Sediminicoccus sp. KRV36: one gene and its partner. The protein of the gene in region 2 interacts with the protein of the main gene of each other region in a pairwise test. Links are inferred from orthologs where the notes say so. Each region holds a gene or a part of one and is shown on either strand. Other genes may lie near its edges. The genes, in order: LHU95_RS19410 and LHU95_RS20220.

What was found.
Region 1: the proteins of LHU95_RS20220 (region 2) and LHU95_RS19410 interact in binary tests that used the Escherichia coli proteins (3 or more experiments, as listed by UniProt). The link is inferred for Sediminicoccus sp. KRV36 from one-to-one orthologs.

Annotation. Positions count from the first base shown.
Region 1 is NZ_CP085081.1:4,092,535-4,106,513, forward strand. What follows is about bases 3,540-6,521. They hold LHU95_RS19410 (acyl carrier protein), read right to left. Parts: upstream 5,161-6,521; coding sequence 4,918-5,160; downstream 3,540-4,917. Other genes in these bases: fabF (beta-ketoacyl-ACP synthase II), read right to left, coding at 3,595-4,878; LHU95_RS19415 (flagellar motor protein MotB), read left to right, coding at 5,477-6,521. Also shown: cysK (cysteine synthase A), read right to left, coding at 1-492; LHU95_RS19385 (Rrf2 family transcriptional regulator), read left to right, coding at 595-1,041; LHU95_RS19390 (RecX family transcriptional regulator), read left to right, coding at 1,190-1,753; LHU95_RS19395 (AzlC family ABC transporter permease), read left to right, coding at 1,750-2,454; endolytic transglycosylase MltG, read right to left, coding at 2,557-3,516; more of LHU95_RS19415, read left to right, coding at 6,522-6,526; flagellar motor stator protein MotA, read left to right, coding at 6,523-7,389; LHU95_RS19425 (PaaI family thioesterase), read left to right, coding at 7,412-7,855; LHU95_RS19430 (GNAT family N-acetyltransferase), read right to left, coding at 7,865-8,320; LHU95_RS19435 (ATP-binding protein), read right to left, coding at 8,317-9,621; LHU95_RS19440 (penicillin-binding protein activator), read right to left, coding at 9,675-10,664; rsmI (16S rRNA (cytidine(1402)-2'-O)-methyltransferase), read left to right, coding at 10,832-11,725; LHU95_RS19450 (hypothetical protein), read left to right, coding at 11,857-12,588; LHU95_RS19455 (methyltransferase domain-containing protein), read right to left, coding at 12,639-13,367; gloB (hydroxyacylglutathione hydrolase), read left to right, coding at 13,410-13,979. UniProt on the Escherichia coli protein: Carrier of the growing fatty acid chain in fatty acid biosynthesis.
Region 2 is NZ_CP085081.1:4,245,859-4,259,844, reverse strand. What follows is about bases 3,639-6,627. They hold LHU95_RS20220 (alpha/beta hydrolase), read right to left. Parts: upstream 5,511-6,627; coding sequence 4,767-5,510; downstream 3,639-4,766. Other genes in these bases: LHU95_RS20215 (2,5-dihydroxypyridine 5,6-dioxygenase), read right to left, coding at 5,507-6,541; LHU95_RS20225 (acyl-CoA dehydrogenase family protein), read right to left, coding at 3,639-4,702. Outside these bases: LHU95_RS20240 (efflux RND transporter periplasmic adaptor subunit), read right to left, coding at 1-1,127; LHU95_RS20235 (ketopantoate reductase family protein), read left to right, coding at 1,190-2,122; LHU95_RS20230 (AMP-binding protein), read right to left, coding at 2,106-3,440; more of LHU95_RS20225, read right to left, coding at 3,440-3,638; LHU95_RS20210 (MarR family transcriptional regulator), read left to right, coding at 6,670-7,146; LHU95_RS20205 (Hsp33 family molecular chaperone HslO), read left to right, coding at 7,353-8,300; LHU95_RS20200 (hypothetical protein), read left to right, coding at 8,297-8,929; LHU95_RS20195 (RidA family protein), read left to right, coding at 8,926-9,315; LHU95_RS20190 (tripartite tricarboxylate transporter substrate binding protein), read left to right, coding at 9,332-10,315; LHU95_RS20185 (sigma-70 family RNA polymerase sigma factor), read right to left, coding at 10,876-11,421; LHU95_RS20180 (PRC-barrel domain-containing protein), read right to left, coding at 11,637-12,395; LHU95_RS20175 (MFS transporter), read right to left, coding at 12,508-13,746; LHU95_RS20170 (hypothetical protein), read right to left, coding at 13,739-13,986. UniProt on the Escherichia coli protein: The physiological role of BioH is to remove the methyl group introduced by BioC when the pimeloyl moiety is complete. It allows to synthesize pimeloyl-ACP via the fatty acid synthetic pathway through the hydrolysis of the ester bonds of pimeloyl-ACP esters.

The DNA of each region.
Region 1 (13,979 bases), 160 kb from region 2 along the record:
GGCGGGGTTGGCGTCGTTGTCGAATTGCCGGGGCATCCAGGCGCCCTTGGTCCGGGTCACGATCTCCTCGGCGCGGGAAATCGCCCCGGCCATCCCACGCTTGGCCGGCGTGAGTTCCAGTTCCGCCCCCAGGAGCTTCAGCATCTTGCGCCGTTCGATGGACGCGCCGTCGGGCATCACCACGATCAGCCGATAGCCCTTCGCCGCCGCCACGAAGGCCAGCGCGATGCCGGTATTGCCCGAAGTCGGCTCGACCAGGACCGAGCGTTCGGGCGCGATCAGCCCGGCCGCCTCCGCCGCCTCGACCATGGCGAGGCCGATGCGGTCCTTCACGGAGCCGGCCGGGTTGAAGAATTCCAGCTTGAGGGCCAGCCGCGCCCGCAACCCCTCGGCCGCCATCAGCCGGGGCAGCAGCACGCTGGGCGTCTCGCCCACCGTTTCGAGGATGCTGGCGCGCAGGCGGTGGCGGGATGGGGGCGATTCGGCGTCCATGCCACGCCGATAGCATAAAGCGGGCCGCTGCGGCGCCGCCGGCATTGGATTTTTCCGTGGCGCGCGCTATTTTCACGCCGCCCCATGGGAGAATTGCGGATCATGCTTCTGCGCCAGGATCGCGGCCTGCTCGCGCTGGACATCGCGCTCGACATCGCCTTCCACGCCGGGCGTGGCGGCGAGGTGACGGGTGCGGCCGAGATCGCCGAGCGCCTGGGTGCCGCGCGGCGCGGAATCGAGCCGCTGCTGCAATCCCTGGTGCGCGCGGGGCTGCTCGATTCGCTGCGTGGCCCGCGCGGCGGCTACCGGATGGCGCGCGCCCCGCGCGAAGTGCCCCTGACCGACATCATCGCCGCCGTGACGGAGGATGAACCCGTGGCCGAGCCGCCCGGCAAGCTGGCCAGCCTGGTCACAGCCCCCCTCTGGCAGGAGTTGGAGACCGCGACGGCCAAGCGCCTCGGCGCGCTGACGCTGGAGGATCTGCTGAAGCGAGCGGCGGCGGCGGGGCTGCGGCGGCCGGTGACCGAGCCCCTGCATTTCGTGATCTGAGCATGGGCTGGCCCATGGGTTGGTCTGGTGGCGAGGGGCTTTGTCCCTCGCGCTCCCCGGCAGGGGACCCGTTCCCTGCGCCCAGCTTCGATCGAGGCTGCAGGCAACTGCGTTTCCTGCCGGGTCATCTGGTGGGCAGAACCTCTCAATGAGCAAGATCACCGAACCCGCCCTGCGCGACGCTGCCCTGGCCCACCTCGCCCGCTTCGCGACCACCGAGGCCGGGCTGCGCCGCGTGCTCGGCAACCGCATCCGCCGCTGGGCCCGCGCCGCCGCTGAGGAGGGCCAGGACCCCGACGCCATCGCTGCCGCCACCACCACCGCGCTCACCCAGGCCGCAGCCATCGCGGCGCGGCTGGTGCAGGCGGGTGCCGTGGATGACGCGGTCTTCGCCCAGGCCCGCGCGCGGCGGCTGCGTGGTTCCGGCCGTTCGGCCCGGGCCATGCTGGCGCATCTCTCGGCCAAGGGCGTGGCGCGCGAGACCGCCCGCGCGGCCCTCGACCATGAGGATATGCCGGGCGAATTCACCGCCGCCCTGATTCTCTGCCGCAAGCGCCGCTTCGGCCCCTTCGCCGCCGCCGCGCCCGAGCCGCCGCTGCGGCAGAAATGGCTGGCCAGCCTGGCCCGCGCCGGCTTCAGCGGTGAGGTGGCCCGCCGCGCCCTGGCCACATCCCGCGCCGAGGCCGAGGCCCTGCTGGCGGAAGCCCGGTGAGCGGCTCGCGCATCGTCTTCACCCGCCAGGGCTTCTGGCGCGGCGTGCGCATTTCGCTGCCGATGGTGCCGGCCATGGCGCCGTTCGGGCTGATCGTCGGCGTCCTGGCCGATTCGCGCGGACTCTCCTGGCTGGAGACGGTGTTGATGTCGGCCCTCGTCTTTGCCGGAACCAGCCAATTGGTCGCGCTGGAACTCTGGACAGATCCGGCGCCGATCCTGGGCGCCACCCTGGCCGCTTTCGTCATCAATCTGCGCCTGGCGCCCATGGGGGCGGCACTGGCCCCCTGGCTGGATCGGCTGCGCGGGGTGCGGCTCTGGGGCACGCTGGCCACGCTGGTGGATAACAGCTTCGCCGTCTCGATCGCCGATCAGCGGGCCGGCGGGCGGGATGCGGCGCTGCTGCTGGGCGTGGGGCTGACCTTCTGGGTGTTCTGGATGGCCGTCACGGGCCTGGGCCACGCGTTTTCCGGCCTGATCGCCCTGCCGCCGGGACACCCGATCTTCTTCGCCAGCGTGGCCACGCTGATCGCGCTGATGGCGCCGCTCTGGCGCGGCAAGTCGGAGATTCTCCCCTGGGCCATGGCAGCCGTCGCGGCGGTCACGGCTTCGCATGTGCTCGGGTTGGGGCAGCCCTGGCCGGTGCTGGCGGGGGCCATCCTGGGCGCCGGGGCGGGGGCATGGCGGGATCAGGTGAGGTAAGGGGGGAAGGCCAGGGCGCTGCCCTGGACCCGCCGGGGCCGGGGGCCCCGGACCCCGTTTGTCAGTGGGGTTGTATGTGGGGCTGGGTCGCCTTGGCGGCCGTTAACGGAGTGCGCGCCAGCGCGCCACGTTGCGGTTGTGCTCCTCCAGCGTCCGCGCGAAGGCGTGTCCGCCCGTGCCGTCGGCCACGAAATAGAGAAACTCCGTCTCCGCCGGGCGCGTCGCGGCGCGCAGCGCCTCCCGCCCGGGTGAGGCGATGGGGGCCGGCGGCAAGCCGCGGATGCGGTAGGTGTTGAAGGGATGCGCCTGGTCCAGATCGGCCCGCGTCAAGGGACGGTCCAGCGGCAGCCCCTGGCCGGGCACATAGGCCACGGTGGGATCGGATTGCAGCATCATCCCGCGCCGCAACCGGTTCACGAAGACGCCGCCCACCAGCGCGCGCTCGCCGGCCACACCGGTCTCGCGCTCGATGATGGAAGCAAGGATCAGCGCCTCGCGCGGGTTCGCCAACGGCAGGTTGGGCGCGCGGGCGGCCCAGGCCTCGGCCAGGGCGGCATCCATCGCGGCCATGGCCCGGCGCGCCACGGCCGCCCGCGCATCGCCCCAGGAATAGGCATAGGTCTCGGGCAGGGCAGCACCCTCGGCAAGGGGCGGCACATCGCCCACCAGCCCCTCGACGCGTTCCAGCAGGGCCGTGATCTGCCGCGCCGTCAGGCCCTCGGCGATGGTGAAGCGCCGCTGCACCATCCGCCCTTCGCGCAGGATGCTCAGCACCGCGCGGAGGGAGGCTTGGGCGGGGAAGGGAAATTCGCCGGCCCGCAGCGGGCCCTCAGCCCGGGTCCACCAGGCGGCCAGGGCGAAGATGCGCGCATCCGCGACCACACCGGCCTCGCGCAGCGTGCTGGCGATGGCCTCCGTGCCGCCGCGTGGAATGACGACGGCGCGCGGTTCGGCCAGGGGGCCGTCATGGTGCAGCAGGTTCCAGCCGGCCCAGCCCGCGCCGGTGCCGAGCAGCGTGAGCGCCAGGAGCGCCACGCCCGCCAGCTTCATCAAGCGCCGCATGGGGCCCTAACGCATGCCGGCTTGCCGGCAAGGCTGTTCCAGCCCGGTGCCAGCCGAGCCGTGCGAAGCGCCCACGACCTAAGGCGCGCCGCGGAACACCACGGAGGCATTGGTGCCGCCGAACCCGAAGCTGTTGGACAGCGCCACGTCAATCCGGCGCTGCTGCGCCACCTTGGCCACGCGATCAATCGGGCTCGGGCGGGAGGGGTTTTCCAGGTTCAGCGTCGGCGGCGCCACATCATCGCGCACGGCGAGGATGGAGAAGATCGCCTCCACCGCGCCCGCAGCACCCAGCAGATGGCCGGTGGCGGATTTGGTGGACGACATGGCGAGGGACTTCGCGTCATCGCCGAACATGCGCTCGACGGCCGAAAGCTCGATATCATCGCCGAGCGGCGTGCTCGTGCCATGCGCGTTCACATAATGCACATCGGCGGGCGCCAGGCCGGCATCGCGCAGCGCCGCCTTCATGGCACGGAAACCGCCATCGCCATCCTCGGCCGGCGAGGTGATGTGATAGGCATCGCCGCTCATGCCATAGCCGATCACCTCGGCATGGATGGTCGCACCCCGGGCCTTCGCATGCTCGTATTCTTCGAGCACGAGGACGCCGGCGCCCTCGCCCATTACGAAGCCATCGCGATCCGCATCCCAGGGGCGGGAGGCGGCGGTGGGCGTGTCGTTGAACTTGGTCGAGAGGGCGCGTGCGGCGCAGAAGCCGCCAATGCCCAGCTCGCAGATCGCGGCCTCGGTCCCGCCGGCCACCATCACATCGGCATCGCCCAGGGCGATCAGCCGCGCTGCGTCACCGATGGCGTGCACGCCGGTGGCACAGGCCGTGACGGCGGAATGGTTGGGGCCCTTGAAGCCATAACGGATGGAGACATGCCCCGACGCCAGGTTCACCAGCGAGGACGGGATGAAGAAGGGCGAAAGCCGCTTGGTGCGGCCCGAGGCCACCAGCAGCGCCGCCTCCTGGATCGTCTCCAGGCCGCCAATGCCCGAGCCGATCATCACGCCCGTGGCACAACGGCTCGGCTCATCCTCCGGCATCCAGCCCGAAGCCTCGATCGCTTCGACCGCCGCCACGAGGGCGAGCTGGATGAAGCGGTCCATCTTCTTCTGGTCCTTGACCGGGATCCACTCGCTGAGGTCGAGCCCCGAATCGGCCTTCATGCCGGCCGGCACCTGCCCCGCGATCCGGGCCGGAAGGTCCTTCACGTCGAAGGCCTGGATGTTGGAGATGCCGCTCTCGCCGTTGATCAGCCGCCGCCAGACATGTTCCACCCCAAGCCCAAGCGGGCTTGCGATTCCCATGCCGGTGACGACGACGCGGCGCGGTGCGAAGCCCTGCGCGAACACGTGCGTTCCTATCCCTAACGGGGGGTCAAGACCGAGAGGTCAGGCCGCGGCCTGCTGCTTCTCGATGAACTCGATGGCGTCCTTCACGGTCTGGATCTTCTCGGCCGCGTCATCGGGGATTTCCACGCCGAAGGCTTCCTCGAAGGCCATGACCAGCTCGACCGTGTCGAGGCTGTCGGCGCCCAGATCGTCGATGAACGAAGCCTCGGCCGTCACCTTGGCTTCCTCGACGCCCAGGTGCTCGACAACGATCTTCTTAACCTTGTCCGCGGTCTCGCTCATGTATCTGCTCTCCTGATGCCGGCCGCCCCATGGGTCGGTCCGGTGTAGATTCCCTGCGGCCCCGCCGGCACGGCCCGAATGGCGTGACGCGCGGGTTACCATGATCATGCGGGGCGGACTAGGCCGCTCCGCCACGGCTGGCAAGCCCGGAACGGGGGAATTATCCGCGTTGGCGCGCCGCGCCGCCGTATCACTTCACGCTTCACAAGATTACGCGGCCCATTTGCCCCCCCGCTGGCGGCCCTGGCCTTAGCTCCTGGTTAACCCCGCACCGGCAGAATGCCCAAACGGCAGGACGCCGCTGACGGAGTGTGGCTTGGCCAAGCGTGGCAAGGGGGATGGCGGCATCACCGTCATCAAGCGGATCGAGGCGGGCGGGCATGGCCATCATGGCGGCGCCTGGAAGGTCGCCTATGCCGATTTCGTGACCGCGATGATGGCGTTCTTCCTGCTGATGTGGCTGCTCAACGCCACCACCGAGGAACAGCGCCGCGGCATCGCCGACTTCTTCAACCCTTCCAACGCTCTGGCCAGCGGCACCTCGGGCACCGGCATGCCCTTTGGCGGGATGACGCCGCACAGCGCGGGCAACATGGCCGCCGATACCGGCGCCATCCGGATCGAGCGCGGCCCCCGCCCCACCGAGCAGGAGATGGAAGAGGACGACACCGACCGCCCGGCCGAGCCCGTGCGACGCGTCCAGGGGCCGCCAGGCGATGAGGATGCGCGCTCAGAGCGGGTGGATTCGGTCAGCGCGCCAGCCGGCAACCCGCCCTTGGCCCACCTGGAAAGCAGCGGCCCCGCCAGTGAGGCGCACCTCCCCCTCACGGGCGAGGCGTTGCGCCGCCGCGAAGCCGCGCGCACCGAGCAGGAGCGCTTCGAGGATATGGCCGATGCGCTGCGCCAGACCTTCCTGGCCGATCCAGCCCTCGCTGAGCTGGCGCGGCAGGTGCTGGTGGAAATCACGCCCGAAGGGCTTCGCGTGCAGCTCCTGGAGGCCGATGGCCAGCCCATGTTCGCGGCGGGCGGCGCGGCCCCGACCGAGCGCGCGCGCCAGATGATCCAGCGCGTCGCCCAGGCCGCCGCCCGCCTGCCCAATCCCATCCAGGTCACCGGCCATACCGACAGCACGCCCTTCCGGGGTGGCGGCGCGCGCAGCAACTGGGATCTCTCGGCCGAGCGCGCCAATGCCACCCGGCGCCTGCTGAGCGAGGCGGGTGTGGCGGAGGCCCGCATCCGCGGCGTCACCGGCATGGCTGACCGTGATCCGCTGCTGCCGCAACAACCCCAGGCCGCCGGCAACCGCCGCGTCGCCATCACCCTGCTGCGCCAGGCCGAGGCTTTCGGCACGGGAGGTGGCCGATGACCCCCATCGCGGGCTTCGTCTTCCTGCTGGTCACCGTATTCGGCGGCTACACCATCGCCGGGGGCAAGTTCGGCATCATCATGAAGTCCCTGCCCTATGAGATGCTGATGATCGGCGGCGCCGCCATTGGCGCCTTCATCATGGCCAACTCCATGCATGACGTGAAACACGTGCTGGGCGGCATCGGCAAGATCCTCAAGGGGCCACGCTTCAAGAAGGCCGACTACACCGACCTTCTCTCGTTGCTCTACTACTTCGTCCGGCTGGCCCAGACCAAGGGAGCGATGGCGCTGGAGCCGCACATCGAAAAGCCCGAGGAAAGCCCCGTCTTCAGCAAGTTTCCCAAGATCCAGAAGGATCACCACGCGACGGACCTGATCTGCGACTATCTGCGCATGGTCGGCATGAATGCCGATGATCCGCACCAGATCGAGGATACCATGGCGCGCGAGCTCAAGAAGCTGAAGGAGGAGGAGTTGCACCCCTCCCACGCCATGCAGAATATCGCCGATGCGCTGCCCGCACTCGGCATCGTCGCCGCCGTGCTGGGCGTCATCAAGACCATGGCCTCGATTGACCAGCCGCCCGCCGTACTGGGCGGGATGATCGGCGGCGCGCTGGTCGGCACCTTCCTGGGCGTCCTGCTGGCCTATGGGCTGATGGGGCCGCTCGCCTCCCGCCTCAAGGGCGTGGTGGAGGAGGAGGCCGCCTATTACGAGGTGATCCGCGCCGTCATCGTGGCGCATCTGCACGGCAATGCGCCGCAGGTCTCGGTCGAGACGGGGCGCAAGGTCGCTCCCTCCTTCCTGATGCCGAGCTTCAGCGAGACCGAGACCGCCCTGCAGGAGCTTTCCATCGCCTGAGCCAGGCGCCATGGTTCGCGCGATGGAACATCTGCCAGACCATATCCGCGCCCAGGCGCTCTCGCCCTTCCATGACTTGCTCGGCATCGAGATGCTGCACTGGGAGGAGGGCCTCGCCCGCCTCATCTGCGACCCCGGCCCGCAGCACGCCAACCGCTCGGGCATCGTGCATGGTGGCGTGATGCTGGCCCTGCTGGACCAGGTGAATGCCTTCGCCGGGCTCTATTGCCCCACAGCCGGCCGCAAGCGCCACGCCGTCACACTCGATCTCGACACGCGCTTCACCGGCCAGGGCAAGCTCGGCCACCGGCTGATCGCGGAGGGGCGGCTGGTCAGCGCCGGCCGCAACATCTTCTTCGCCCGTGGCGAGGTGAAGGACGAGGCGGGGAACCTCGTGGCCTTCGGCGCGTCCACGCATCGCTACCGGGCGGGCAGCCACACGCTGGAAGGCGTGCCGGCGGCGTGAGGCGCTGACCTACAGCCTCCTCTCCAGGAAGCGGCTGATCGGCGAGGCCTGATAGCCAGCGAAGGGGAGGCATTCCTGATAGCCGGCGCGGCGATACAGCGCCTCGCCCTCCAGGTTGCGGATGCCGACCTCCAGGCGCAGGAGCGCGATCCCGCGCCCGCGGGCCAGCGCCTCGGCGCCGCGCAGCAGGGCAAGTCCGACGCCCTTTTTCCGATGCGCCGGCTCCACCACCATGCGCTTCAACTCGGCCACGTCATCCGGCCCCTCGAAGACGGCGCAGCAGCCGACCGCGACGCCCGCCTGCCGCGCGACGAGAAGATGGATGCCCGGCGCGTCCAGCGTCGCGGGGTTCAGGCCGCGGCGGGGCTCGCCCGGGTAGAGCGCCGCCGCGATCTCGTCCGAGAGGCGCAGCAGCGCGGCCACTTCCGGCTGGCGCGGGATTTCCACAACAACCGTGACGCTCAATTCGCCGGCACCCAGACCCGAAAGGCCGAGCCCCCGCCGAGCTCACTCTCAATCGCCAACTGCCCGCGATGCCGCGTCAGGATGTGCTTGACGATGGCCAGCCCGAGCCCGGTATTCCCCGCCCCCCGGCCACGGCCCTTGTCCACCCGGTAGAAGCGTTCCGTCAGGCGGGGGATGTGTTCCTTCGCGATCCCCGGCCCGTCATCGCGCACGCTGAACGCCACGCCCTCCCGCGTGCCCAGCCGCGCCGCCTCGGCCGAGAGGCGCACCTCGGCCTGGGCATGGCGCAGCGCATTGTCCAGCAGGTTGCGCGCCACCTGGCCGAGCTGATCGGCATCGGCCGGGCTGGCGGTGAGGGGGCCCTCGGGCAGGGCCAGCACCAGGCGGATGCCGCGCGCGGCGTAAAGGGGTTCCATCGCCGCGGCTTCGGCGCGCAGCAGGCCCAGCAGCTCCGCCTCGCCCTCCGGCGGCTGATGCTCGCTGACCTCGACGCGGGAGAGGCCGAGCAGATCGTCAATCAGCCGGCGCATGCGCTCGGCCTGTTCGGCCATGATGCCGAGGAAGCGCTCCTGCGCGGCCGGATCATCGCGTGCCGGGCCGCGCAGGGTTTCGATGAAGCCCATCACGCTGGCCAGCGGCGTGCGCAATTCATGGCTGGCATTGGTGACGAAATCCACCCGCATGCGCTCCACCGCGCGCGCCGCCGTGCGGTCGGTCAGCATGATGACCAGGCAGCCGCCATCGGCCAGGGGCGGCTGCATGAGCAGCACCTGGCCCGAAAGCTCCCGCGTGACGGCGCCGGGCAGCACCAGCTCCACAGCCTGGGGCGTGTTCTCGGCCAGGCTGCGATCCATCGCCGCGGCCATCACGGGGTGGCGCAGCAGCGCGCCGAGATCCCCGCGCACCAGCCCCTCGGCCAGGCCAAACAGCCGCCGCGCGGCACGGTTGGCGCGCAGCGGGGCGCGATCCGCCGCGAGCACGATCAGCGGATCGGGCAGCGCTTCGACAATCGCCTCATCGGCGGCGCGCAGCTGCACCACCAGCGCCGCGCGGGTCTGCAGCGAGCGGGTGAGGCGGGCCAAACCCTCCTCGATTTCGCCGATGGCCGGCAGGCGCGGCGCCGGCAAGGGCGCGCTGAAGGGGCCCTGCTCCTCGGCGGCGCGGCGCAGCGCCGCATTCAGCCGCGCGACACCCGCCAGCCAATACCAGGCGAGCGTGAAGCCCGCCGCGAGGCAAAGCGCGAGGGCGCCCATCCCGACCAGCGGCGCCACTTCGCCCAGCGCGACCAGCGTGCCCAGCACGCCCACCGGGACGCCGGCGATGAGGGCAGTGGTCCCGGCCAGGCGGATGGGCGTCAGCTGCCGGGGCCTCCGGGCAGCGGGGCCGGCTGCACCAGCTCCGCCTCGCCCCCCTGCCGGATGGCGAAGACGGCGAGGCCACGGGTGATTCCGCCAGCCTCCAGCAGCCGCACCGGGCCATCGGCGCCCATGAAGGCGGCCCCGACCGGCGGCGCGCCCTCCCGCGCGGAGCGGGCGGCCAGCGCCACGGCGTCATAGGCGGCACCGGCAAGGCGCGGCGCGCGCTCGTTGAAGGCGGCGTCATATTGCGCATCGAAGCGCGCGCGGCCCACCGGATCGGGGCCGGGGAACCAGGCTCCGATCAGCGCGGGCTCATTGCCCAGGCTGCCATCCGTGACCCAGAGATTGGTGCCGAGCAGGCGCGGCGCTCCGGCCGGGAAGGCGGCGGCGATGGCATTGCCGGCCGCGCGCGCACCCGGGCCGCCATAGCCGATCAGCACCGCCTCGGGCGGGCTGGCCACAAGCTGCTGCGCCGTGGCGGCCATGTCACCGCGATTGGAGGAGAGCAGGATGAGCGGCGGCGGCGCGCCCAGGTTTTGCGCGGCGGCCCGCAGCGCCACGGCCAGGCGCTGGCCGAAGGCGTCGTCGGGCGCCATCAGCGCGAAGCGACGAAGCCCGCCCTCCGCGGCTGCGGCGATGATGCGGCGCACCTGCTGCGAGGGGGTGACGCCGAGCACCCAGACGCCCGTGCCGGCCTGCGTCTCATCCGAGGTGAAGGCAAAGACCGGCGCCCGGCCACGCGCCTCGCCCACGGCCTGGGCGGTTTCGGCCAGGGTCAGCGGCCCGGCCAGCGCCACGGCGCCATCCGCCAGCGCCGCCTGGGCCGCGCGGGCCGCGCCGGCGGGCGTGCCGCGTGTGTCGCGCGGCAGCATCTCGACACGGCGGTCGCCCTGGTCGAACAGCGCGAGCTGCGCGGCGTTCAGCATGGCCTGCCCCAGTGGAGCATTCCCCCCGGTCAGCGGCAGCAGGAGGCCGACGCGCAGCATGGGCCCCTCGGGCCGCGGTGTGCCGGCCGTCCAGGGCTGGATCCCTGCTTGCGGGCGGCGGAAATCCGGCCCTGGGGGTTGCGGGGCGCAGCCGATGAGAACAAGACACCCCACAAGCACCAGAGACCCAAGGTGCTTCAGACGCCGGGAGGCCAGGGCGACCCCCCATGGAATTTGACGACGCATCCCCAACACCTTCCTCCCCCCCGCCGGGCCTGACCCCGGGTTTGACACTCGTGGCCACGCCCATCGGCAACCTGGCGGATTTCTCGCCCCGCGCGCAGAAGGCCCTGGCCGAAGCCCGCGCCGTTCTGTGCGAGGATACGAGAGTAACCTCCAAACTGCTCGCGCGGCATAGCATTTCCACGACGCTGCTGGCTTTGCACGACCACAATGAGGAAAGCGAGGCCCCGCGTTTGGTTGCACGGCTTCTTGCGGGCGAAAACCTGGCCCTGGTCAGTGACGCGGGCACGCCGCTGGTGTCGGACCCCGGCTTCCGGCTGGTGCGGGCGGCGATCGCGGCGGGGGTGCATGTGACGGCGATCCCCGGCCCCAATGCGGCGGTGATGGCCCTCACCCTCTCCGGCCTGCCGCCGCATCCCTTTCTGTTCCACGGCTTCCTGCCGCCGAAAGCCGCCGCGCGCGCGGCGGAGATTTCGCGGATCGCCGGGATGGAGGCGGCCGGCCTCGCCACCACGTTGATCTTCTACGAAGCCCCGCACCGCGTGGCCGAGGCGCTGGCCGCCCTGGCCGAGGGGCTGGGCGCCGATCGTCCCGCCTGTGTCGCGCGCGAACTCACCAAGCGCTTCGAGGAGGTGCGGCGCGGCTCGCTCGCCGAACTCGCCGCGCATTATGCGGCGCATGAGGCCCGCGGCGAGGTGGTGCTCTGCGTGGGGCCGGCCCCGCCACCCGCCGAACCCACGGGCGATGCGCTGGATGCGGCGCTGAAATCCGCCATGGCGCGGATGACGCTGCGCGATGCGGCGGCCAGCGTGGCCGAGGCGACGGGCCTGCCGCGCAAGCGGGTCTATGCGCGAGCGCTCGAATTGGCCGGGGCCTGAAGGCTGGCGCCCAGAGTTGTTGCGGGTCCCGGGTTCTTGAAGGGTCGTGAGTTCCTGCGGGGTCGCTGAATTCTTGCGAGGTGGGGCATTCGGAGGATAATGCGGCGCGCGCCCCGCGCAGGGAGGTTTGCATGTCCTCACGCCGCCAATTGCTGCTCACTCCCTTCGCCGCCAGCGCCCTGGCCGGCAGCGCCCATGCCGAGGAGCGCAGCGCGCTCACCGGCACCTGGACGGTCACCGTGACCGGGGAGGAGCGCTTCCGCACCTGGATCGTGCAAGGCATCCAGGGGCAGGATCTGCAGAGCACCTATGGCTGGCACGATGGCCGCCAAGCCCCGGTGCGGGCGAGCCTGCAAGGACGGCCCGGCCAGCGCGCGCTCTTCATGATCACGCCCGCGAATTCGGAGATCGAGGCGCGGGAAGTGGCTCCTGGCCGATTCGAGGGAAGCTTCAAGACTGCGCGCGGGCGGAGCGCCACCATCAGCCTGGTGCGGGAGAGCGAGAGCACCACCCCGCCCGCCCAGCTTCCCACGGCCAGAACCGGGCGCTTTATCGTCTATATCGGTGCCCCGGATTGTCCGGCCTGCCGCCTCTTTGAAACACCTCTCTACATGGGCCATTACGAGCGCTCGCCGGAGGGGCGCGCCATCCCACTGCGCCGGATCACCGCCTATTCCTACCGGAACAACAAACAGGCTGATTGGCCGGCCGATCTCGCCTGGATGCCGGACCGCATCCGGCAGAACGGCACGCCGCTTTTCCTGGCGGTGAGCGGACGCAGCATCGTTCATTCCTGCTCCGGCCTGACCCGTTGGGAGGCGGATATGCTGCCGCTGGTGCGCCGTTGGGCCGGCATGGCCTGACGCTGAGGGATTTGCGCCAGGTTTTCGCCACCCGGCGCGAAATCCATGCCTCACCGATCCGGCATGGCGCCGTTGCTCCGCTGATACCCCGCCGGCAACTCCGCCACCACGCGCCGCCCCACCGCCACGGCCCCCGCCGGGATCGCGGCGAAAAGGTCCTTCTCGGCCTCGATCAGCGTGACACCGCCCAGGCGCCGCAAGCTGTTCCGGCCGATCCGGTCCCACAGCGCAGCCCCGCGCAGGGCGAAGCGCCAGGGCAAGGGCGGCACGAACAGGGCGGCATCGCGCCGCGTCACCCGGAAGAATTGCCGCTGGATCTGGCTTTCCACCTGGCCGCGTGAATAGGGCCGCCCCTGGCCGAAGGGCGTGTGGTCGAAGAGGGACCAGCTGCCCAGCCGATTCGGCACCACGACCAGCAGCCGCCCATCATCGCGCAGCACGCGCCAGCACTCCCGCAGCAGGGCATGGGCACTTTCGCTCGCTTCCAGCGCATGGACCAGCAGGATGCGATCCATGCAGCAATCGGCCAGCGGCAGATGCCGCTCCTGCACCCAGGCCGCGCCCCCCATGGGGCCCAGCCCTTCGGGCGTCATCGCGATGCGCCGCCCCGGCTTTTCCGGCCACAGGCCCAGATATGGCGCGGCCCAGCCGAGGCCCAGCACATCCAGCCCCTGCAACTCGGGCCAGAGGGTGGCCACCCGCGCGCCGATCAGCCGCGCCGCCACCCCGCCCAGGGGTGCGCGATAGAATTCCGGCAGCCCGTGGACCTCTCCGCTCATGCGGGGGATATAGGGCGGGACATCGCGCCAAGGGAGTGCCCCATGACCCTCACCGTCAAACCCATCCCCATCCTGGATGACAATTACGCCTGGTTCCTCCGCGACGAAGCCACCGGCATGACCGCCGTGATGGATGCCGCCGTGGTGGAGCCCATTGCGGATTTCTTGGCCGCCGAAGGGGGACGGCTCGATTGGCTGCTGATCACGCATCATCATGGCGACCACATCGCCGGCATTCCGGAACTGGCGAAGCGCTTCGGCGCGAAGATCGCCGGCCATGCCGGGGACGCGGCGCGCCTGCCGCCGCTCGATGTGGCGCTGAAGCCGGGGGACAGCTTCGCGCTCGGCGAATCGGTGGCCACCATCCTGGACAGCCCCGGCCATACGCGCGGGCACATCGCCTGGAGCTTCGCGGCCGACCACGCGCTGTTCAGCGGCGATACGCTGTTCGCCGCGGGGTGCGGGCGGCTGCTGGAAGGCAATGCGGCGGAGATGTTCGCATCCCTGGCCGCCTTCGCCGGCCTGCCGGACGCCACGCGGGTCTATTGCGGGCATGAATATACCCTCTCCAACATCCGCTTCGCGCTGACCGTAGAGCCGGACAACCTGGCC
Region 2 (13,986 bases):
TTGGGGACGCGCAGCGCATCCGTGCGTTCATCGGTGATGATCCGCAAGGTCGCCGTCATGCCGGGCAGCATGCGGCCATCTGTGTTGGGCGCCGTGACGACGACCGTATAGGTCACCACATTGTTCACCGTGGTCGGGCTCAGCCGGATTTCCTTCACCGTGCCGCGCAGATTGACGCTGGGATGCGCGGCCACCGTGAAAGCGACATTCTGCCCGGGGCGAATGCGGCCGATATCGCTTTCATCCACCGTGGCCCACAGCTCCATCTCGCTCAGATTGGCGGCGATGGTGAAGAGCGTCGGTGATTGCAGCGAGGCCGCGACGGTCTGCCCCAGATCCACACTGCGCGAGACGATGATGCCGTCAATCGGGCTGCGGATGGTGGCGAAGTTGAGATTGACCTCGACTTGCCGCAACTGCGCCGCGCGTTGCTGCGCCGTCGCTTCCGCGGCCTCGACCTGGGCGAGGGCGGTGCGTGCCGTCGCCTCCGCCGAGATCAGGTTCGCCTCGGCCTGCGCGATCTGCGCCAGCTGGATCGCGACATTGGCGCGCGCGCCATCCACGGTGAAACCGGCCCGCGCCGCATCGCGCGTGGTGCCGACGGCGGAGCGGCGGAGCTCCTCGGTGCGGCGGGCCTCGTATTCGGCGTCCCGCAGCAGGGCCTCGGCGCGGCTTGCCTCGCCCCGGGCGGCGGCGACCGCGGCGCGGGATTGCTCGGCGTCGGAGCGCGCGCGCTCGGCCTGGGCGCGCGCGACGGCGACGGCCGCCTGCGCGGAAAGCGCATCGGCCGCGGCGGCGGCGCGGGTTGCTTCCAGCTGCTGCGTATCGAGCCGCGCCAGCACCTGGCCCGTGCTGACGCGCTGGTTGAAATCGCCGGGCAATTCGCGGATCAGCCCCGAGAGTTGGCTGCCGACGATGACCGTGACCAGCGGATTCACCGTGCCGGTCGCGGAGACGACGGCCGTGATCGGGCCGCGATCCGCGCTGGCCAGCCGGAGGCGCGGCCCATTGGCCTGGGCCTGGCCAGGCCAGCTCAGCCCCAGCGCCGCCATGGCTGGCCGGCCATAGACATAGCCACCGCCGAGCAGCGCGATGGCCAGGACAAGCAGGATGAGTTTGCGGCGCATGACTTTCCGAACCTATGGCCCGGGTGTAACGCGCATATGTCGCGATTGGAAAGGAAAGTCATATGCGGGTGCTGGTGCTGGGGGCGGGCGCGCTGGGTGGCTATTTCGGCGGCCGTTTGGCCGAAGCGAGCGGCGATGTGACCTTCCTCGTCCGGCCCGCACGCGCGGCGAGGCTGGCCGAGGCGGGCCTCGTGATCGAGAGCCCCTTCGGCGATGCGCGCCTACCGGTGAAGACCGTGACGGCCGAGGCATTGCAACCCGGCTGGGATGTGATCCTGCTGACCTGCAAGGCCTATGACCTGGAGGATGCCATGGCCAGCATCGAGCCGGCCATGGATGCACGCACCGCCATCCTGCCCGTGCTGAACGGGCTTTCGCATATCGAGACGCTGCAAGCGCGCTTCGGTGCGGAGCGTGTGCTGGGCGGGCTGTGCAAGATCCAGGCGACGCTGACGCCTTCGGGCGTCGTGCGGCAGCTGAATGACTGGCGCTGGCTGACCTTCGGCGAGATGGACGGCGGGATGAGCCCGCGCGTCGCGGCGCTGGAAGCCGCCTTCGCCAGGGCGCGCGGCATGGAGGCCAAGGCGGTGCCGAATATCGCGCAGCGCCTGTGGGAAAAGCTTGTGCATCTGGGCACCAGCGCGGTCGGCACGGTGCTGATGCGCGCCAATGTGGGCGAGATCGTGCGCGCCGGCGGAAGTGCCTGGCTGCAGGAGGTGCTGGCGCGCAACGCCGCCATCGCGGCACGTCACGGGCACCCGATGCCGGAGAGCTTCATGGCGGAGTATCGCGCGTTGTTCAGCGACCCGGCCAGCGCCTACGCCACCTCCATGCTCCGCGATATCGAGGCGGGCAATCGCATCGAGGGCGAGCATATCCTGGGCTTCCTCGCCGCGGCCGCGGCGCGCGCGGGGGTGGAGAGCGCCATCCATGACGCGGCCGCCCTGCATGCGGGCAGCTATGAGCAAAGGCGCGCGGCTAACCGGCTTCCGTAAGCGCGCGCAGCTTCTCGATCTGCACCTTGCCGAGCGCCGTGCGCGGCAGGGCCGGAAGGCGCAGCACGGCGCGCGGATGCTTGAAGCGCGCCAGCTTGGCTTCGAAATGGGCGGCGATCATCGCCTCGTTGAATTCGGGACCGGCGACGATGACGGCCACCGGCACTTCGCCCCAGCGCGGATCGGCGCGGCCGATGATGGCGTATTCCCGCAGCCCCGGCACTTCGGCCAGCACGCGCTCCAACTCCGCCGGATAGATGTTCTCGCCGCCCGAGATGATCACGCGCTTCAGCCGGTCGGTGAACCAGAAGCGGCCTTCGGTATCCTGATGGCCGACATCGCCGGTGCGGAACCAGCCCTCATGCAGGGCTTCCGCCGTGGCATCGGCGCGGTTCCAGTAGCCCGACAGGACGTTCGCGCCGCGGATCTCGATTTCGCCCGGGATGCCGCAGGGTGCCTCGCGGCCATCGGGCAGGGTGATGCGTGCCTCGCAAAGCGGCGCGGCGCGGCCGATGGAGCCTGGCGCGGCCAGCGCCTCCTGCCGCGTTTGCGCGATGGCGATGGGACTGGTCTCCGTCATGCCATAGACCTGCTGTACCGGGATGCCGCGCGCGTGAAATGCCTCGATCAGCGGCAGCGGCACCTCGGAGGAACCGGCGCCGATGGCGCGCAGGGAGGAAAGATCAGCGCCTGTCCAGCGGGGATGCTTCACGAGCGCCGCCATCACGGCCGGCACCAGCAGCGTCAGCGTCGGGCGCAGGCGCTCCATCGCATCGAAGAAGCCATCTGGGTCGAATTTCGGCAGGAGGGTGACACGCGCGCCGGCCAGCAGCGCGGGCACGGTCTGGATGTTCAGCCCGCCCACATGGAACAGTGGCAGCACCGTCAGCACATGGTCAGCGGGCGTCAGCTCGAAGATGCGGCGCGCATTTTCCGCATTGGCGTGCAGCGCCGCGCGGCTCAGCAGGGCGCCCTTGGGGCGGCCGGTGGTGCCGGAGGTATAGCCGATCAGCAGCGCCTCGCAGGGCACCGAACCCGGCATGGCGTGCGGGGTGACAGAGCCCGCGGCCGGCCCCTCGCGCAGCAAGGCGAGGCCCGCATCCTGCGCGATCCATTGCAACTCGTCGGCGGCGAGGCGCCAGTTCAGCGGGACGAGCACGGCGCCGATCCGCTCGCAGGCAAAGAGGCAAGCCAGCATGGAGGGATGGTTCAGCCCGATCCAGCCGATGCGATCCCCGGCGCGGATGCCCTCGCCGCGCAACAAGCCTTCCTCGGCCTCGATCAGCGGTGTGAGGGTGGCGAGGTCGAAGCCCTGCATCAATCCGCCTCGCCCTTTTCGTAGAGCGCGTCCCGCCCGATGCGGTCCACACACAACTCCGCCGTCCAGGGCAGCATGAGCGAACCGCAGCGGCTGTCGCGATAAATCCGCTCCAGTGGCAGGGTCTTCAGCATGGCCTGGCCGCCGCAGGTGCGCACCGCCTTGGCGGCGATGGCGTTGGCGTTCTCCATGACGGTGTTTTGCGCGGCCAGGGCGCGCAGCATCTGCTCCTTCGAAGGATCAGGTCCGGCCTCGCTGATGGCCTGGAACCAGAGCGCCTTGGTCTGTTCCAGCATGATGCGCATCTCGGCCACTGCGATCTGCTTTGTCGGGTACATGCGGCGCTTCACGGGCGGCGTGCCTGGCTGTTCGCCGCGCAGATAGCGCACGCAGAAATCATGGGCCGCCTGGGCAAGCCCCATATAGGTGGGCGTCAGCGTCATGAACATGTGCGGCCAGCGCGAGGCCGCCTGGAAATAGAGCCCGGGCGGCATCAGCGCCGCACTCTCGGGGACGAAGACATCCTGGAAGATGAGGTTGCGGCTGACCGTGCCGCGCATGCCCAAGGGGTCCCATTCGCCCTCCACGGAGACGCCCGGCGCATCCTTCGGAATCGCGAGATACAGCGTGTCCCGGCGCGAGGGCCGATCCGCGCCATGCAACTCGGTGCAGAGAATGCCGTAGCAATCGGCGTGGCCGGAGAGCGAGGCGAAGATCTTCTTGCCATTGATGCGAAAGCCGCCTTCCACGGGTGTCGCCGTGGTGCCGAACGCCACGGTGCCGGCAGCCGCGGCACCGCCCTCGGAGAAGGGCTGCGAGAAGATGGCACCGCGCTCCAGGATGTTGGCGTAGTGCAGCCGGCGCCGCGCATGGTGCTGTGCGCGCGTGGCTTCCTCCATCTCCAGGTCATCGGTCAGCAGGCCGGTCCAGAGCGTGCTGCAGACATGCATGTTCCAGGTCAGCGTCGTCGCGCCGCAATAGCGCCCGAACTCGGCGGCGGCGAGGCAATAGGCGCGGAAATCAGCCCCCATGCCGCCCTCCGCCTTGGGGATGCAGATGCCCAGCCAGCCCTCGCGCCGCATGTCGTCGTAGTTATCGGTAGGGAAGCTGGCTTCGCGATCCCAGCGGGCGGCGCGCGGCGCCAGCACGCGCGCGCCGAATTCGCGCGCCCGGTCGCAGAGCTCGGCCTCGAAGGGCGTCAGCCGGAAGCCACGCGGATCGAAGATCGGCGCATCGGTGTTGACGGGGAGTGGCATGTCCATCTCGCTATCCTTCCAGGCCAGGCGGGCGCGGTTTCGGCTCAGGGGTGATGCTGTGGCTGTCGGATCACGCGAGGAACGCCAGCAATGCCGCGTGAAACGCCTCGGGCGCTTCCAGCGGCAGCAGGTGGCCAACCCCCGGGATCACCACCAGCCGCGCATCGGGCATCGCCTCAGCCATGCGGGACATGCCGCGTGGCGGGGCCGTCGCATCCGCCTCCCCCGCGATGAGCAGGGCGGGCTGCGCCACGCGCGGCAGATCGGCGCGCCGGTCGAAGCTGGTGAGCGTGGCGAGCGTGATGCGATAGGCGGCCTCATCCACGCTTCCCATCGCCGCGATGGCGGCCGGCGCGGCCTGGGCCGAGGCCGCCGGGCCCAGCATGCCGGGCACCAGCGCGCGCGCCACGCCGGCCATGCCCAGCCCCTCATCCAGCGGCTTCTGCCGGGCAGCGAGGAAGGCCTCGCGGAAGGCCGGGTCACGGCTGCCAAAAGCCGGGGAGCTTGCCACGATGACCAGACGGCGCACGCGAGCAGGGTGCCGCAGTGCCAGCTCAAGCGCGAGCATGCCACCCAGGGAATGCCCAACTACATCGGCGCTGCCGATGCCACGCGCATCGAGCAGCGCCACCGCCGCATCGGCGAGTGCTGCGAAGCTCGCCAGGGCCGGGCGCGTGCCGTCATAGCCCGGCATGTCCATCGCGATGACGGGGCGCGGGGCCAGGGCCGCGATGCTGTCCGCCCAGAGCGCGGCGCGGCCGCCAATCCCGTGCAGCAGCAGGGTGGGCCAGAGGGGGTTAGGGGCGGGCGTCACAGCAGCACCCCCTCGCGCACTACCGCCTCGCCATCCAGGGTGATGGTGGTGTTGAAGACGGGGATGTCGAAATGCCCCTCGGTGAAGCGGCCGGCGAATTCATTGGCACCCGTGCTGAACAGGAAATTGCCGGCGACGGCCCGCAGTTCCGTGCCGTTGGTGTCCTCGCGGTCGTAGAAGCTCAGCGCCTCGTATCGGGCGCGGCGGTTGAGCCCCCAGCCGACATGGCTGACCGAATAGGCGGCGGGGTCGTTCCAGGCGGCCAGGTAGCGGCGCATCATCTCGGCATCGGCGCCGCGGCCTTCGATGCGGGTGATGTGGTCGGCCTCGATGGTGAGGGTGATGGGGCTCTGGATGTAGCGCTTGAAGGTAAGGTTCACATCGCCCGCATCCAGCACCAATCGCCCCTGCACCGAGCCCGCGCGCGGGAAGGCGACGAGGATGCCGCCCGGCCAATGCGCGATGGTGCCTGGCCGGTCCGTCCAGCCCCAGACGCCGACGCTGGGTGCGCCCTCCATCACCACATGCAGCTCTGTGCCGGCCGCCGAGGTGACATGCATGCGCTTCGCCGCCCGCGCCCGCTTCACGGCGGCCTTGGCCACTGCCTCATCGGCATCGTGCGGCACCAGGCGCTCCAGCGCGTCAGGGTGTTCGTTGCTGACCATGAGGATGCGGCTGCCAGCGGCCAGGATCTGCTTCAGCTCCGGCGCGTGCAGCAGCCCCTCGACCGTCAGATCCACGATGAAGGGGCAGGCGGCGAGGGCCGCCAGCGCGGCGGGGTGCCCGGCCACGGCGCGGGATGCGCCGGTGGAGCGGACCGGCACGGGCGCTGTTTGCGGCGGCGTTGGAAGAGACATCCGGATGAATCTCGCCCCGATTCGCGCCATTGCCGCTTCAGCCAGGGCGATGTTCAAGGGGCGGGAGCGGCTTTCCGTCAGCAGGCAGGCCAGCTCCCCCGGGGCGAGGTTGCAGCGGCGGAAAACGGCCTCAAAGGCCGAAATCCAGGCGGGTTCCAGGGTGGTGAGGGACATGTTGGGCCTCCGGATCGAACCAGGATAACAGATGATATTTCATATGTCAGGCATCCGTAATTTCCCGTAATTGCATGCCCGTGAAACCGGATCAGAATCCATTCCAGTGAAGCATTAAACCGAGGTTGATGATGGAATCCGCTGCGCCCAATTCTGATCGTTTCGTGGACGACTACCTGCTGTATTTGCTGGCGCGAGGGTCGCACGCCATTTCAAGCGAATTCCATGCGAAGCTCCGCAAGGAAGGGGTTTCCGTGCCGGTCTGGCGCGTGCTCGCCACGCTGTCGGGCAGCCCGGGCGAGACGGTGACCGGCCTGGCCGAGGCCTGCCTGCTGCAGCAACCCACCATGACCAAGCTGCTGGATCGCATGGTGCGTGATGGCATCGTCAAGCGCATGCCGGACCAGCGGGACCGCCGCGTGGTCCGCATCCAGATGTTGCCGCGCGGCGAGCACATGGTGAAGGATCTGCTGGTGGCGGCGAAGGCGCATGAGGCCGAGGTGCTGGCCCGCTTCCCGGCGATCGACCAGGCCCAGCTCAAGCAGTTGCTGCGCGCCATGATGGTCAAGCCGCCCAAGGTGCGCCGCAGCGCGCTGGCCGCTTGAAACTGCCGGATCAGGGCCAACTCGGCAGGATCATCCTGATCCTGCTGGTTGTCTCCGCCATTGTGCAGATCCTGGTCCTGGTCACGCGCTGAGGGCGCGTGCCACCAGGACCAGGCACCGAGCCGAGGTGGGGCTTCCCGCGGCGACCGCGGTTTTCGCGCCGCTTGAGCCTCGCAAGCCCGTCCGGTCTGGTCTAATCCTGGGGCGTGACCCAACCGACGCCCGATTTCCTCGATCATGACCGCCCGCCCGTGCCCGACCTTGTCGTGCCGCGCGGCGTCACGCCCTTTCACCTGGACGGCAAGCCGGTGCGCGGCCGCCTTGTCCGGCTCGGCCCGCTGGCCGATGCGCTGTTGACGCGCCACAGCGGGGCCGATGCTGTGATTCGCCTGCTGGGCGAGGCGCTGGCCCTGACGGCGGGCCTCGCTTCCGCGCTGAAATACCGTGGCAGCTTCTCGGTCCAGGCCAAAGGCGATGGGCCGATCTCCATGCTGATCAGCGACTGCACCGACCAGGGCGAGCTGCGCGGCTATATCCGCGTTGATGCCGGCAAGCTCGCGCAATACGGCAAGAATGTCTCCGCCCGCGCCCTGCTGGGCCGTGGCTACCTCGCCTTCACCTGCGACCAGGGCGATGAGATGGAGCGCTACCAGGGGATTGTTCCCATCGAGGGCGGCGACCTGACGGAGATGACCGGCACCTATTTCGCGACGTCCGAGCAATTGCGCACGCATCTGCGCCTGGCTTGCGCCCAGACCGAGAAGGGCTGGCGCGCCAGCGCCTTCATCATGGAGCGCGTGGCGGGCGAAGGCGGCATCGGCGAGGAGCTCGACGAGGAAGCCCAGGATGAGGCGTGGCGCACCGCCATCGTGCTGGCCGGCACCCTGACCGAGGCGGAGATGCTGGATGACGCGCTGCCGCCCGAGGGGCTGTTGCACCGGCTTTTCGCGCTGGAGGGCCTGGCCGTCGGGCAGTCGCGCGCGCTGGCCTATGGCTGCCGCTGCTCCCGCTCGCGCCTCGCGCAGGTGCTGGAGGGGTTTTCGGTCCCTGACCTGGACCACATGGCCGAATCCGGGGTCATCACCATGACCTGCGAATTCTGCAATTATGGTTTTCGCTTCAACCGCGACGGGATTCGCGGGACAGACACATGAAACCGGGGGACATCATGCCGCAACGCCGCCTCCTGCTGCTTCTGCCGCTGGCCGCATGCGCCGGGACGCCGCCGCCGCCCCAGGCCGATGGGCCGCCGATCGGGTACACGCATCTCACGCAGATCCGCCTCGATGTGTCGCGCATCGACATCGAGGACCGCATGCCGATGCCCGGCCCCAATGATGTGGGGCGCGACATGCAGCCAAGCCCGGCCGAGGCGGTGCGGATCATGGGCCGGGACCGACTGGCCGCCTTCGGCACCGAGCATCGCGCGCGTTTCGGCGTCACCCGCGCGCAGATCATCCGCACGCGCAACGCGGCCGGCAGCGGCCTTTTCGCCGGTGATCCGGGTGAGCGGCTGCTGTGCCAGCTCACCGCGCGGGTGGATATCCTGGATGCGGGGGACCGCAGGCTCGGTTTCGCCGAGGCCTCGGCCGAGCGTTCGCGCAGCGTGGAGAGCACCGCGGCGGCCCGCCGCGCCGGGGCGGAAAGCCTGTTGCGCCAGACCATGTTCGACCTGAACACGGAATTCGAATTCCAGATCCGCCGTGCGCTGCGCCCCTATGTGGTGGACGGCACGGCGCCCGCCCCGCCCCCCGTCGCGCGTGAGGAGTTGCCCCGCACATGATCACCTTCTCCAACCCGCCGGGCGTCTTGGCCCCTGCCTCCCGCTATTCGCATGCGGCCCTGGTCGAAGGGCCGGGCCGTCGCCTGGTGCTTTCGGGGCAGGTGGGCATCGCCCCCGATGGAACGATCCCGGATTCGGGCGAGGAACAGATCGCCCTCGCGCTGGCCAATCTGCGCAAGCTGCTCGCGGCGCATGGCATGGGGCCGGCGCAGATCGTCAAGCTGACCGTCTTTCTCACCGACACCGCCCTGGTCGCCCCCTGGCGCGCCGCTCGGGACCTCGCGATGGAGGGCCATGCGCCGACCAGCACGCTGCTGATCGTCGCCGGGCTTGCGCATCCGCGCTTTGTCGTCGAGGTGGAGGCGGAAGCCTTCGCCGCCCTCTGACACCCGGAGCCACACCATGCGCCTGACCCGCCGTTCCCTGCTGGCTGCCCCCGGCTTGCTGCCGCTGGCGGCCACCGCCCAGCCCGCATCCCAGACGGGCTGGCAGCCCAACCGGCAATTGCGGCTGATCGTGCCGTTTTCGCCCGGCGGCAGCACGGATGTCGGCGGCCGCATCATCGCCGAGCGGCTGAGCGATACCCTGGGCCAGCCGGTGGTGGTGGAAAACCGCACCGGCGCGGGCGGTGCCGTCGGTGTGGAGGCCGCGGCGCGCAGTGCGCCCGATGGCTACACCATGCTGGTCGCCACCAATGGCGTCATGACCCAGGCACCGCATCTGGGCCTCATGCGCGCGGTGGATGTGCGACGCGAATTGACCATCCTCTCCAAGATTTTCACGACGGATGTGATCGTGGTGATCCACCCCTCCATCCCGGCGCAGACCTTGCAGGAATTCGTGGCCTATGTGCGGGCGCGGCCGGGGCAGCTCAGCTTCGCCACCTCGGGCGTCGGGTCTGGCACGCATATCTTCACGGAACTGTTCATGGCCGTGACGGGCACGCAGATGGTGCATGTGCCCTATCGCGGTTCGGGCCAGGCCATGTCCGATCTTGTGAACGGCACGGTGCAGGTGATGCTGGACCAGCCCGCCTCCTCCATCGGCCAGGTGCGGGCGCGCGCCATTCGCGCCCTCGCCACCAGTGGGCCGGAGCGGATCGCCGTGCTGCCGGGTGCGCCGACCTTCGCGGAAGCCGGCTTCGCCGATGCCACTGTGCAGAGCTGGGGCAGCATCGCCGTGCCGGCCGGCACCCCGCCGGCCGCGATGGAGCGCCTGGGTGCCGCCGTGCGCGAAGCGGTAGCGCATCCGCCCGTCATCACCCGCATGGCCGCGGCAGGGCTGGTGGCCGTCGGTAATTCGCAGGCGGAGATGGAGCGCTTTACCGCGCAGGAATTCGAGCGCTGGGGCCAGGTGATCCGCGCACGGAATATCCGCGTGGAGTAAGGCCGGCAGGGCCCTGCGGCAGGCGTGCCTCTCAGGCCGCCAGAAGCGGGAAGTGTCTCTCGCTCTAAGACCGCGCCCCGCCTTCCCTGCTTCGGCGCGGCGGGAGCCGTCCAGGCCCGCATGGAAGTCGCTCAGCGCGCGGGCCGGGCCGGTTCTGCGGCGCCCGGTCTGCGGGCCTTTCGGGAAACTAACCGGCCGACTGATCCCGGATGGAGCCTGCTGGCTCGCTGCTGATCAGGGCCAGGAGTTCGGCCGGCAGCGGGTCGCCGGAGATTTCGGCAAAAAGCTCCCGCAGGCGAAGATCCAGCCATTGGTCGAATTCATCATGAGGCCGGGCGGGGCCGCGCCCCTTGCCGCGGCGAGACGGGCGGCGAAGGGGGCTGTGCGCGCCCGATCCTGAAGGCGTGATCATCGTGTTCCCCGCTGCAGCCATGTTGCCCGTGGCGGCGGAGCCATTCGGGCGGATGGGGCTGGGTATCAGAAACATGCGCTTGCCCCCATGGAGACCGGAGCCGCGGCCCGGCTGGCCGGCCCCGGCGATGCCACCGAAAAGCGCGCCATCATCCGGCGACGGCCAGCGCCGGCCGTGCCCTGGCGGGCCTCGCCGAAGCCATTGGATGAAGCGCTTCGGGCTTGCCGGGCGCTGCGGGCTCATCCTGCCCGAGCAGGGCCATCCGCAACTGCCGGCGGGCGCGAAAGACGCGGCATTTCAGCGTGCCCACGGCGACGCCCAATTGCTCCGAGGCCTCGGTGTAGGACAGGCCGTCCACGGTGATCATCAGCAGGATGCGGCGCTGCTCGCGTGGCAGCACAGCCACGCAGCGGGCAAGTTCCTGCATGGCGAGGCTTTCCTCCTGCCCGCCGCTGCGGCTGAGCGCGCCGGCCGGGGCGTGCTCCAGCTCCACCGTCTCGCGGCGGCTGCGCAGGTTGGAGAAGAAGCGGTTGCGCAGGATGCGCGTCATCCAGGCGCGGAAATTCGTGCCCGGCTCGAATGACGCTTCGGCGGCCAGGGCGCTGGCGATGGCGGTCTGCATCAGATCCTCGGCATCGGCCTTGTGCCGCGTGAGGGAGAGGGCGCGCTGTCGGAGCACGGGCAGGCTTGCCACCAGCAGCGCCTGGAAGGAGGGGAGGGGAAGGCACGGTGACGTGGGCGCTTCACTTCTCATGACGAAAGAAACGCGGGCCTGGCGTCATCGTTGCATGCGCGTCTCGGCCGGCCCTGGATTCCTGTGGCATCGTCCGCGGGGGACGCGTCGGCGGCGGACATGGAAACGGCGCGGGTTGCCCCGCGCCGCTCCGTTCAGCATCGCGTCGAGAAGCTTCAGCGCGCGCGCAGCATCACATATTCAAAGGCCGGACGGGCGGCGAGGGATTCCTTGGTGGCGCCCGGCATGACGATGTGTTCGCGCTCGGCGTTCCAGCGCAGATCGCCCAGCGGCAGCGTCACCAGCCGGCCACCCATGCCGAGAAAGCCGCCGACCTGGATGATGGCGGTGGGGCCGGTGCCGGAATTGGAAGCGAGGCCACCGGGCGCCGAGAGCAGGATCTCATCCACCTCGCCGATCCGCTCGTTGCGGTCATTATAGACATGCCCGCCGATGAGCTGGCTGAGGCGCGGGCGGGCGATGGCCGCGGCGCCCGGCGTCATGCCGGCGGGGGGCGCCAAGGTGGGTGCCGCAGTGGGCGTCGCGGTGCGTGCCACGTTGGGCGCCGCGGTCGGTGCTGCGGTGGGTGCCACGGTGGGCGCGGGCGTGGCCGATTGGACCGCCGTCGCGGCGCGGTTCGCGGCGCGATCCACCACCGTGCCGGCCGGATTGCCCGGGGTGCCATCGGGCGTGGTGGGCGTGCCGGTGGCGCGATCCACGGCGCGGCCGAGGGCGGTGCCGGGCGGGTTGCCGGGTGCGCCGTCCGGGATGGTGGGCGTGCCCGTCGCTCGATCAATCGTTCGGCCAATGGCGGTGCTGGCGGGGTTGCCCGGCGTGCCATCGGCCTGGGCGTTGGCCAGCATGGGCGTGAGGGCCATGGCGGCGGCCAGGGTGACGGGCAGCAGGTTCAGGCGTCGCGTATCGGGGGAGGTCATGGCGAATTCCTTGAAGGATGGGGCAAAGGCGGCGGGGTGCCGCGCGGTGCCACAGCTTCAAGCGCCCAGCGGCAAGAAAGTTGCCTGCGACGCGGATGAAAGCGCCATCCCGTCAGGCGGGCAGCGCTCTCTGCCGCTCAGGGGGGCGTCCGAGGGGATGCCGGGGCCAGGCCACCAGGATCTGCACCACCCCCGCGGTCAGTCCCATCGCCACGCCCAGCTTCCAGGCCAGGTCATAGCTGCCCATCGCGTCAAAGATCACGCCGCCGCCATAGGCGCCCAGGAAGCTGCCCAGCTGGTGGCTGAAGAAGGCGAAGCCCTGGATCATGGCCTGCCAGCGCAGACCGAACATCTCCGCCACCATGCCCGAGACCAGCGGCCCGACACCGAGCCAGAGCAGCCCCATCAGCGCCGCGAAGACCAGCGTGGATTCAGGCGTGGGCGGCAGCAGGAAATACCAGCCGAGGATGATCGAGCGGCAGAAATAGATGCCGCCCAGCAGCACCCCCTTGGGCCAGCGCCCGCCGGCCCAGCCGAAGAACAGGCTGCCCGCCACGTTGAAGGCGCCGATCAAGGCCAGCGCCTGCGCCCCCAGCATGGGATCCATCCCGCAAAGATTGAGGTAGGAGGGCAGATGCGTGGTCAGGAACACCAGTTGCAGGCCACAGACGAAATAGGCGCAGGCCATCACCAGGAAGCCCGGATGCCGCAAGGCAAGGCGCGTGGCCGCCCTGGCGGAATTCTCGCCGGCGCTGGCCTGAGGCAGCGCAATTCGGTCCACGCGGCCGGCCATCCAGGCGGCGGGCAGGATCGTCAGCGCCAGCAGGAAAAAGCCGAAGACGGCGACGCGCCAGCCGAATTGCTCCATCAGCATCTGCCCCAGCGGGGCGGCCACCAGCGCGCCCAGCGAACCCGCCGCCGAGACCATGCCCAGCACCCCGCTGCGCCGCGCGGCCGAGACCGCGCGCGAGGCCGTGGCCATGGCGATGCCGCCCGCCGTGCAGGCCATGCCCGCGCCGACCAGGATGCCGGCCCCCAGCATCACCGTCGCCGCCCCGCCGGCCAGCGAGAGAGTGAGCATGCCCAGCGCATAGAGCACGGCGCCACCCACCATCACCGCGCGGAAGCCGAGCCGCACCGCCAGGATGCCCGCGAAGGGCTGCAAGACGCCCCAGATCAGGTTCTGGATGGCGATGGCGAGGGTGAAGTCGCTCACGCCGATCGCCAGGTCGCGCGAGGCGGGTTGGACGAAAAGCCCCAGGCTTTGCCGCAGCCCCATGCTGAGACCCAGCATGATGGCCGCCCCCACCAGGATCGGGATCGCCACGCGGGGAAATTTGGCGTCATCCATCGAAGGCGATCTCCACCAGGGCGCTGTCGCCAAATCTTGCACGCATCTGCTGCCCGGCGCGAACCGGCAGCATGCCGGTGCAGGAGCCGGTGCTGATCATCTGCCCCGCGCGCAGCCCCTCGCCGCGCCGCCGCCTTGCCTCGGTGAGCCAGAGGATCGGCGCCAGCGGGTCGCCCATTACATCGGCGCCGCTGCCCTCGCGCAGCGCCACGCCATCCACCTCCAGCACCACCCGGAGCG